One region of the Vibrio coralliirubri genome, then DNA from elsewhere that is predicted to be linked to it. Evidence: predicted binding sites of a transcription regulator. Region 1 holds the regulator's gene; the other holds the start of a gene.
What was found. Region 1 encodes MetJ, which represses methionine synthesis genes. Its sites were predicted from a motif close to TTAGACNTNTANANGTCTAA; they were not measured.
Positions count from the first base shown of each region.

Region 1 (5,706 bases):
AGGAACCGGGCCGTGCTCAAGCATGTGCATCACTTTTGCTTGCTTGACCGCGCGACCAAAACCTTGCATCAGTTGGTCTTTGCCTGATGGTGTTAACTGCCACTCAACCAGCGTCGCGAAGTCGGCGGCTTTGCCTTTTCTTAGGGCGCTCGGAAGGGCGTTAGCAAAGGTTTCGCCAAGCGGGTACTGATAAAACTGACTGCACCACATTAACAGTGAATAGACAGATTCCGGCCAAACAGGTTGATTATCTAACAAGGCTTTAATCGGTTTGAGCTTGTCTAGCTCGAATTCAGATTCGTTAACCAGAGCCGTGACAATACCGGTTAAGGTTTGTCGTCCAAAAGGCACAGAGACTCGTCCACCAATAATCGGAAATAGGTGGCTTGGAATCTTGTAATCGAACTGCTTGTCGAGTGGAACAGGCAGTGCCACGCGGGCAATCATTGGACGCATAAAGGGACGGCTTTATCTGAGTTGACGAGAGCGAACAGTCTAAAGGATAAGGCGGTTAAATTCGAGAAGCAGTTTGGATGAAGGCGGCGAGTTAGCGTATACCGACAACGACAGCCCGAAATCTCAGGCCGATAAAGGAAATAAAGAGAGAATTGGTGAAAAATGTATCAAATCGGTTGATCCTGCCTTATAGATTCATTACTATACTGCGCCTTAAAGGTATGGCTTCATCACTCTTTTGTGTCGATGCGGTGTCTTTATTTCTTTTTTTAAACTACGTGTGGTGTGCGGCTTAGAATCGTATAGCGACACGGCCTACTTGAGGTTATCCCATGAAAGCTGGAATCCACCCAGAATACAAAGCAGTTACTGCAACTTGTTCTTGCGGCAACACATTTGAGTTCAACTCAACGCTAGCAAAAGAATCAATCCACCTAGACGTATGTGACAAATGTCACCCGTTCTACACTGGTAAGCAACGTATCGTAGATACTGGCGGCCGTGTTGATCGCTTCAACAAGCGTTTCGGTGCTCTTTCTAGCAAGAAGTAATTCTCGCTATTTAGACATGAAAAAGGACACTTCGGTGTCCTTTTTTGTTGCCTGCAATTTGAGAAAGCACTGACTTTCATTCAAGCTTCAATCCCGCCTCACGATAAGTTGCCTACCTTTCTATTGCAGGGCAATTCCTTGCGTATCTCTCTGCACCAAAATTCAGCTCGAAAGTTCAACAAGCGATAGTAATTTCAACTGCTCACTGGTCTTATTAGTAGTGAAATCTCGTTTTTTAATGAGACAGAGGCTCCAACCACCTAGGAACTTTGAAGTACATCCATTAACATGAACAAGATCCCCCAAATAATAATATCCTAGGAACCTACACCTATGTCTGAAGACAGCAGCCAAGCTCAATCCTCTCAAGAATTATCACCTCAAGAACAATTCCGTCAGCAAGCTCTTGATTACCATGAGTTCCCAATTCCAGGCAAAATTGCCGTAGAACTGACGAAGCCTGCAAACTCTGCAGAAGACCTAGCACTTGCATACAGCCCAGGCGTGGCTGAGCCTGTTCGCGAGATCGCACAGAACGTTGATAACGTTTATAAGTACACAGGTAAAGGCAACATGGTTGCAGTTATCTCTAACGGTACAGCGATTCTTGGCCTAGGTAATCTTGGCCCTATTGCTTCTAAACCTGTTATGGAAGGTAAAGCGCTCCTGTTTAAGCGTTTTGCTGGTTTAGATTCTATCGATATTGAAGTAAAACACCGCACAATCGATGAGTTCGTTGATACGGTTGCGAATATCGCAGATACATTCGGCGGTATTAACCTAGAAGACATCAAAGCACCAGACTGTTTTGAGATTGAACGTCGCCTGATTGAACGTTGTGATGTTCCGGTATTCCACGATGACCAACACGGTACAGCGATTGTAACGGCAGCGGGTATGCTGAATGCGATCGAACTTCAAGGTAAGAAACTTGAAGAGTGTAAGATCGTTTGTTTAGGTGCTGGCGCAGCAGCGGTTGCTTGTATGGAGCTACTGATTAAGTGTGGCGCTCAGCGTGAAAAAATCTACATGCTTGACCGTAAAGGTGTGATCCACACTCGTCGTGATGACCTAAACGAATACAAAGAGCTGTTCGCAAATAACACTGACAAGCGCACGCTTGAAGATGTTATCGAAGGCGCTGACCTGTTCTTGGGTGTATCGGGTCCTAACCTACTGCCTGCTGAAGCACTAACGCTGATGGCTGATAAGCCAGTTGTGTTTGCATGTTCAAACCCAGATCCAGAGATCAAGCCTGAGCTTGCACACGAAGTTCGTTCTGACCTAATCATGGGTACAGGCCGCAGTGATTACCCTAACCAAGTAAACAACGTACTTTGTTTCCCATTCATTTTCCGTGGTGCACTAGACGTGCGTGCGAGCGAAATCAATGACGAAATGAAGCTGGCGGCGGTTAAAGCGATTCGTGAACTAGCGAAAGAAGAAGTTCCAGCTGAAGTACTAGCAGCTGCGGGCGAGACTGCACTGGAGTTCGGTAAGGGTTACATCATTCCTAAGCCAATGGATCCACGTCTACTTCCACGCGTAGCACGAGCAGTTGCGGAAGCGGCTGTTGAATCTGGCGTAGCTCGTATCGAGATGCCTGCTAACTATATGGCTTAATAGCTGTTGCTCTATTGAGCGAAAAAGAATAATAAAAAACCGACTCATAGGAGTCGGTTTTTTTATGTCTATCATTCACAGCGTAGTCATAAAAACGCAATGCGTGATGTGATAAACAGGGTCAGCTATAACGAATCAATAATGAAGGCAGTGACTGAATTGTTTTTATTCTTCGTCAAACGCTTCGAACTCGATACCCATTTCTGTCATCAGTTTTTTCACTTCAGCAGGGATATCGTCAGGACGATCTTTACGAAGGTCTTCATCCGTTGGTAGTGGTTGGCCTGTGTACGCATGTAGAAAGGCTTCGCACAGTAGCTCACTGTTTGTTGCATGGCGTAGGTTATTAATCTGGCGGCGAGTACGCTCGTCAGTAAGAACCTTTAACACTTTTAGAGGGATAGAAACTGTAATTTTCTTTACTTGTTCGCTTTTCTTTCCATGCTCAGCATATGGGCTTATGTATTCACCATTCCAGTCGGCCATTGCGTACCTTCATCACTTTAGTTGTTAGAATAAATTAATAGTGGTGATTTTAGCGGGATTTACTGCCATAAGCAAAGACATATAGACGTCTAGAAGTGTTGACGTCTCACGTTTATGAAAGTAAAGTGAATAACATATATCTAACACAGCCGCAAAATGCCGACAAGCCGCTGTGATTCTCAGACGCAAAACTTGTAAGGAAGCACCTATGAGCAGCCGGAAGCCAGCAACAATCGCAGTACGTACTGGTATCGAGTCAGACACGCAACACCATGCCGTTGTCCCACCCATTTATCTTTCGACTAACTATGGGTTTCCCGCTTTTGGTGAAGTGCCAAAGTACGATTACACCCGTTCTGGTAACCCAAATCGTGGTTTATTAGAAACGGCACTGTTTGAGCTTGAATCAGGCAAAGGCGCGGTTGTGACTAACTGCGGTACTTCGGCGCTTAACTTATGGGTTTCGGCTTTCTTAGGCGGCGATGATCTTATTATTGCACCGCACGACTGCTACGGCGGTACTTACCGTCTGTTTAACACTCGCTCGCTAAAAGGTGACTTCAAAGTTCTGTTCGTTGATCAATCGGATCAAGCGGCACTGGATGCAGCGATCGCGCTTAAGCCAAAATTGATCTTAATTGAAACCCCATCGAATCCACTGGTTCGTGTGGTTGATATTGCAGAAACTTGCCGCAAAGCGAAAGAGGTTGGTGCTCTGGTTGCTGTCGACAACACGTTTTTGACGCCTGTGTTCCAAAAGCCTTTAGAGCTGGGTGCTGATTTTGTTATCCACTCTACAACCAAGTACATCAACGGACACTCAGATGTGATTGGTGGCGTTGTGGTTACTAAGACAGAAGAGCACGCTGAAGAGCTAGCATGGTGGGGCAACTGTATTGGTGCGACCGGCACACCATTTGATAGCTACATGACTTTACGTGGTATTCGTACGCTAGGTGCGCGTATGCGAGTTCACGAAGAAAGCTCGCGTGAGATTCTAGCGTCTCTGCAGCAACAAGATCTCGTTGGCACTATTTATCACCCAAGCCTTCCTGAACATCCGGGTCATGATATCGCGAAGAAACAGCAATCGGGCTTTGGCTCAATGCTCAGCTTTGAGTTTGCGGGCTCATTCGAGGCGCTTAAATACTTTGTTGATAAGTTAGAGCTATTCTCCTTGGCAGAATCATTGGGCGGTGTTGAAAGCCTGATTTGTCACCCTGCGTCGATGACTCACCGTGCGATGGGTGAAGAAGCATTAGCAGAAGCGGGTGTTTCTCAGCAACTACTGCGTCTATCTGTTGGCCTTGAAGATGCAGAAGACCTAATCGATGACCTCAAGCAAGCGTTTGAAAGAACACAGCGCTTTATCGCTGAAGGGGAGGGTTAATAATGGCAACCTTTCGCCAGCTACATAAATTTGGTGGCAGCAGTTTAGCAAACCCTGAATGTTACCAACGCGTGGTCAACATTCTTAGAGAATACTCATCAGCATCTGATTTGGTGGTGGTATCGGCAGCAGGCAAAACAACCAACCGCTTAATTGAGTTCGTTGAAGCGCTCGACAAAGATGGTCGTATTGCCCATGAATGCCTACAAGCACTTCGTCAGTTCCAGCTTGATCTGATTGAAGCACTGCTTGAGGGTGAGTCTGCAGCGCAACTAACGGGCACCATTCAACAAGAATTTACCGCTTTGGGTGAGCTAACGGCTCCCTTGAGCGAAGCACAAAAAGCAAAAGTGCTTGGACATGGTGAGGTTTGGTCTTCACGTCTACTCGCTGCTTTGTTGTGTCAGCATGATTTACAAGCCGTTGCTCAAGATGCGCGTGCCTTTTTACGTGCAGAAGTGGGCGCTCAGCCTGAAGTCGACCGCGCACGTTCTTACCCTCTGATTAAAGAAGCTCTGGCGCAGCATGCACATTGCCGCGTGGTGATTACTGGCTTTATGGCTCAGAACTGCGAGGGTGAAACGGTATTGCTTGGCCGTAACGGTTCGGATTACTCAGCGACCGTGATTGGTGCTTTGGCTGAAGTTGAACGCGTGACGATTTGGAGTGATGTGGCGGGCGTTTACAGCGCTGACCCTCGTTTGGTTTCGGATGCGTGTCTACTGCCTCTACTTCGCCTTGATGAAGCCAGTGAATTGGCTCGTCTTGCCGCTCCAGTGCTTCATAGCCGAACGCTACAGCCTGTGGCTCAAAGTGCTATGGATCTCAGCTTACGCTGCAGCTACCAGCCGGAGGCGGGCTCTACACAGATAGAGCGTGTACTGGCATCGGGTCGTGGCGCAAAAATCATTACCTCTCTGGATGAAGTGCTTATCGTGCAGCTGACCTTTGGTCACGGCCATGATTTCGACCGTCTAGAGAGTGAAGTGCTTGAAGGGCTTAAGCGCGCTCAACTGGAGCCGCTTGCTTATGAGCTTGAACCGGATCAACACTGCTTGCGTCTTGCCTATACGGAAGAGATCGCTGGTGGTGCATTAGAATATCTCCAAGACCATGCGATTGAAGCGGAAATTAAGCTAAAAGAAGGTTTCTCTCTGATTGCTGCAGTGGGTGCGGGTGTGACTAAGAACCCGAACCATT
Region 1 covers NZ_AP025470.1:245,017-250,722, forward strand. Annotated here, with positions in the region: gene priA (primosomal protein N') at 1-456, opposite strand, end outside; gene rpmE (50S ribosomal protein L31) at 789-1,007, shown strand; gene OCV20_RS01125 (malic enzyme-like NAD(P)-binding protein) at 1,341-2,630, shown strand; gene metJ (met regulon transcriptional regulator MetJ) at 2,796-3,116, opposite strand; gene OCV20_RS01135 (O-succinylhomoserine (thiol)-lyase) at 3,325-4,506, shown strand; gene OCV20_RS01140 (bifunctional aspartate kinase/homoserine dehydrogenase II) at 4,509-5,706, shown strand, end outside.

Region 2 (5,706 bases), 1.7 Mb from region 1:
AGTAGAGTCGGGTAAATTGGTGCCTTGGTTTGAAGCTCGCTACCCAAAGAATCATGAAATAAAAAGCGAGAAAGCCCTGTTTGACTATGCGATTGAGATAAAAAATCGCTACATGAAAAAAACACCACCGATCAGCAAAGTGATTTACGACGGCAAGATACACCTAATCAACAATGCGTTAGGTCTTCATTCTTACGTTGCGAAGAATCACGGTGGAAAGATCAAATCGAAGAATGAAATTCGTATCGCCAGTGTTTTTAAAAATGCACCAGAACCTTTATTGCGAATGCTGGTGGTACACGAACTGGCGCATATCAAAGAGAAAGAGCACGACAAAGCCTTTTACCAACTATGCTGTCACATGGAACCGCAATATCATCAACTTGAGTTGGATGCCCGTTTATTCATGATGTATTTAGATTTAAAGAAGTAGCCCAATGAGCCAATCACAAAATAGAACGACGCTAAGCCTGTCGAAAAACAGTACTTCATCAGCAAAAACAAAAGATAACCAAGCTGATGTTAAGCCAAGTACAGCTAAGCCAAGCAGCGACAAGCGTATTTCTACAAAGAACACATCTGATAAAAGCCGCAAGAATAGTGCACCTAAAGGCGCTGGCAATAACAAAGCAAAGCGACCTTTTACAAAAGACAGCAAAGGCAAACCGGGTGCGAATAAAGGATCGTCGAATAAGGGTTCTTTCAATAAAACGGCTTTTAACAAAAGCGCAGCCCAGAAAAGACGTTCGGCTGAAAAACCTCAAGGTGGATTGCACCCAAGAAACCAGCACACTGGTCGTTATGACTTCGAGTTGTTGGTTGTAGCCTTGCCCGAGCTAAAAGAGCATCTGATCAAGAACCCAGTGGGTGAAGACACCATTAATTTCTCTGATCCATTGGCCGTTAAGCTACTCAACAAAGCTTTGTTGGCGCATCACTATGGCGTTAAACATTGGGATATTCCTGCAGGTTACTTGTGTCCGCCAATTCCTGGCCGTGCAGACTACATTCACAGAGTGGCCGACATCCTTAATAGCGATGGCCAAGGTGAACCCTATAACCACGCGTCTGTGAAAGCACTAGATATTGGTGTTGGTGCAAACTGTATCTACCCAATCATTGGTGCGACAGAGTATAAGTGGCGTTGTACAGGGACAGATGTTGATTCAGTCTCCATCAAAACAGCGAACTTCATTGCGGAAAGTAACCCTAATCTAAAAGGTAAGATCCGAGCTCGTCTGCAAGCGGACTCTGAATCTATCTTTAAGGGCGTGATTAAGGACAATGAACGTTACGATGTCACTATTTGTAACCCGCCATTTCACAGCTCTCTTGAAGAGGCGGAAAAGGGCTCACAACGTAAACTGGATAATCTAGCGGCGAACCGAGCTAAGAAAGCCGGTCAGTCGTTCAAGCCAGAAACGAACAAGAAGTCAGTTAAGTTAGATAAATCAACTAAGCAAGATAAACCAACCCTAAACTTTGGTGGTCAAAAAGCCGAGCTTTGGTGCCCGGGTGGTGAAGCCGCTTTCATTATGAAGATGGCGAGAGAGAGTCAACTTTTTGCTACTCAAGTTTTGTGGTTTACGACATTGATCTCTAAGAAAGATAACGTCGATATGGTTCGTTCAGAACTGGGCAAGCTGCGAGCGAAACAAGTGAAAGTCGTCGAGATGTCACAAGGCCAGAAGGTAAGTCGCTTTATCGCGTGGACCTTTATGGACGATGAGCAAAGACAAGAGTGGATTGCTCTTAAATAGTGGCTGCACTTAGTTAAGGCGTTAAACTGAAATACGGACGGGCTTGTTGTTTACGCAACAAGCCCGTTTTTTGTGTTTTTTGCCTATACGCTAAGCAGAAAGCAACTCATCTAACTTACTCTGATATTTCTTCTCAAGAGCTCTGTTACCTGCTTTGTTTTCGAGATCGACCAAGATTTTTAGAGATGGGATTTGATAACCATAACGCTGGTGGAATTTGAATAAACGAAGTCGAGCTTCATTGTAATCGGCGTCACTCACTTCAATTTTTGATAATTGTAGTATCGATTTTACGCGGTTTGGATCGTGGTCAATCGCTCTGCTGAAGTAGTACTTCGCTTGGTCTGTATTGCCAGCCTTAAATGCACAAAACGCCGCGTTTTCATAACTTGCAGACACCAAGTAGTAGTAAGGTTGGTCGATGGCGCGATTGAAGTACTTATCGGCTTGTTCGTATTCGCCTTGTTTACACAAAAATGTACCGTAGTTATTCAATACATTACCGTTTCTAGAATCGAGACTGAGTGCTTTGCGGTAAGTGGTTCTTGCTTCGTCTACTTCGCCCACTTGTTCGTAGTAATGCGCCATTGAAAGTCGAGCACGGTAGTAGCTAGGTGCGTGTTTAATCGCGAGCTCAAGGTTTTCACGCGCTCTTACCATATTGCCTTGTCCCATATAGCCCAAACCTAATTCGATTCGAGATTCAGACATCGCGATAGGATCACTTTCAATCTTTGGCGGTCCTTCAGTGACAGAGACGCAACCGACCAAGGAAAGCGAGGCAAGTAGTACCACACTTGATAACGAAAGAGGGCGGGACAACGAAATCGGATTTGAAAATGATGGCTTGGCAGGCATGTAAAGCTCCTTATGAACACCAACCCATCATATGAAATCAAACCCATTGAAGTCGTAAATCTATTATGGAATGCGACCCACACACCATAAAAAAACCGCGTCCAGTTCGTCGTTTTATTAACAACATACTGAACACGGTTTATGTGTTTGTGAATCGGAAGAAAGAACTTAATCGTCTTTGGTAAAGTTGTCTTCGCTGAAATGATCCAGATCGTAAGGCGTTTGTTGGTAAACACAGTAGTTTAGCCAATTTGAGAACAACAAGTGCCCGTGGCTACGCCAGCTTGCAACCGGTTTGTTGTCTGGATTGTTGTTCGGGTAGTAGTTGATTGGTATCACAGGCTCCATGCCTTCACCCAAATCACGAATGTATTCATTGTGAAGCGTATGAGAGTCGTACTCAGGGTGACCCGTTACAAACACGTTTCGCTTATCTTTGGTCGCCGCTAGATATACGCCCGCAACATCAGAAGTCGCAAGAACATCAAGGTCTGTGTGCTCAGCTAAGTACTCTTGAGAGAAGTCCGCGTAGCGAGAGTGGGGAGCCAGGAATGTATCGTCGAAGCCACGTAAAATAGGGTGGTATGGGTTATGTATCTCGTGGTTGTAAACACCAGACAGCTTCTCTTTACGAGTGCGTTTTGGCAAATCATACAATAACTTCAAACCAGCCTGAGCCGCCCAACACACGTATAGCGTTGAAGTAACGTGCTTGTTTGCCCATTCCATGATGGTTTTCAGATGGTCCCAGTAGATAACATCTTCAAATTGAACCAAGCCAAGCGGCGCACCAGTGATGATCAATCCATCAAAGTTTCTTCCTTTGACCATTTCAAATTGACGATAAAAGTTATCAAGGTGTTCAGTGGGTGTGTTTTTACTTGGTCGGTCATCAATGCGCAGCAGCTCTACATCCACTTGCAATGGGCTGTTCGATAGTAGGCGTAAAAATTGAGTTTCAGTTTCAATCTTCTTCGGCATTAGGTTGAGGATCAAGACTCGAAGTGGACGAATTTCCTGTGTCGATGCTCTTGATAACGGCATAACGAAGATGTTTTCTTCACGAAGAACATCGGATGCTGGCAATTGGTCTGGAATGCGAATAGGCACAGCTTTCTCCCTAAGCTAGATATGTAGACGTCTATACATCTAAATCTATAGTAGTTTGATACGCTTGTCGATATGCAAAATGGATAGATGTAAATTATTTGTGTTTTCTATCAGAAGCAATCCACGCGCTTCGAGGGGAGTCTCATTGTATTCAGTGATTATCGGAGTCTCGTGTAAGTAGTTGGTTTTCGTATGCTGAGCAAAGTCAGTTATCAGAGAAACTCGTTACTATTTACGATAAACTCATGTTTTCGAATTAGCCTGTAAAGTGATAGATGAAGTTAATACTCATTCGAGGGTTGCCCGGTTCTGGCAAATCAACAAAAGCAAAAACCTACGATGCATTGCATGTCGAAGCCGATATGTATTATGTGAATGAGCAAGGTGAGTACCACTTTGATCCTAGGCAGCTGCAACAAGCTCATGAGTGGTGCCAAAACACGGCGGAAAACGGATTAAAGCAAGGGCTAGATGTGGTTGTTTCGAATACCTTTATTAAGCACTGGGAAATGAAGGCTTACCGCCAACTTGCACGTAAATATAAAGCAGAATTAATTATCGAAGTCTGCCGAGATCAATATGGCACTATTCACGACATTGAACCTTCAGTGATTAAGCGTATGGCGAAAGACTGGCAAGAATAGCCTCGTTTTTCCTTTGCTGGCGTGGCTGAATGGCAAATAGAATTAAATTAATAGAACAACTGCAAGGTAAAGATTGAAATGGCAAAGCGCTCTGTTGTGGTCGACATGACATCTTACGGGATCTACACAACGTGGGATTCCAAATCTAAAGATCTTCCAAAAATCCAAGAGTTCACCACCATCGTTGATGCTGAAATAGACGTGGAATTTGGCTATATCTTGAATATCAAAAAAGCCAAAGGTGAGAAGATCCGTTACTGCATTTATCACCCAAACATCACTACAGACAAAGGTGAAGTGCTCGAACCGTTCGATGGCGAAGAGTATGTCGGTAACAATGACTGGGATTTCTACTTAGGTGACACTATCTGGGCACCTGTCTCGAACAAGCTAGGCAAATGGCGCATGACGGTCGAGCTAAAAGGCAACATCATCGCCGATAAGACATTCGACCTAGTAGCAAAAGACGAAGGCCAATTCTGGAAGCGTAGGGGCTTTTAGATTCGATCTTCTATACTTGCCTGAACAACAAAAAAGCCGAGCATCGTGATGATGTTGAACTGACCCCCAATAGTTGGACACCAATTATTGGGGGTCTTTTTATGTCCAAATATAGCCGAGAGCTAAAATGTATCATTGCTAAGCAATACTTAGATGGCACGTCATCTCTCTACTTAGCAAAACAATATTCAATTTCTTCAAGGCAGATACGGTATTGGGCTCAAGTCTTTGCCATCCATGGTACTGATTCATTTTTACCAACTAATCATGCCGCGACTGCTCAAACAAAACGAAAAGCATTGAATTTAATGTGGACGAATGAATGGTCTCTCACGCACACTAGCGCTGTATTAAACCTCTCATCCCCTGGAATACTCTCTGTCTGGCTTAAACGATTTAATGAGCTCGGTATCAAGGGGCTCGAAATGCGCCAGAAAGGAAGACCCTCAATGAAACAGCAACCTCAACGTACCACTAAGCCTGATAATGAAATGACACTTGAGGAGCTAAAAGAGGAGTTGGTCTACTTACGAACCGAGAATGCCGTTCTAAAAAAGTTGGAAGAGTTGGAGCAGAAAAAAAACCGTCGAACAAAGAAAAAGCGGTCATAGCTCTAACTCTTAAAGGCAAGTACCCATTAAAGCACTTACTGCACACTCTACAGTTGGCAAAAAGTGTCTTTTATTATCAGGCTCAAACGAGCAAGCGCCAAAATAGCTACGAACGTGAGCTGCGGTTGATAAAGTCAATTTATCATGAACATAAGGGGCGATACGGCTACCGCCGTATTCACTTGGAACTAAAGAATCAGGGGTTCGTGCTTAATCACAAAA
Region 2 covers NZ_AP025470.1:1,980,427-1,986,132, reverse strand. Annotated here, with positions in the region: gene OCV20_RS09095 (YgjP-like metallopeptidase domain-containing protein) at 1-433, shown strand, start outside; gene rlmF (23S rRNA (adenine(1618)-N(6))-methyltransferase RlmF) at 438-1,760, shown strand; gene pilW (type IV pilus biogenesis/stability protein PilW) at 1,851-2,618, opposite strand; gene metA (homoserine O-acetyltransferase MetA) at 2,787-3,728, opposite strand; gene OCV20_RS09075 (ATP-binding protein) at 4,004-4,372, shown strand; gene OCV20_RS09070 (DUF3859 domain-containing protein) at 4,451-4,873, shown strand; gene OCV20_RS09065 (helix-turn-helix domain-containing protein) at 4,975-5,484, shown strand; gene OCV20_RS09060 (IS3 family transposase) at 5,481-5,706, shown strand, end outside.
Region 2: a site for MetJ is predicted at 3,752-3,771, ahead of metA (homoserine O-acetyltransferase MetA). Genes of this name have one in related genera too.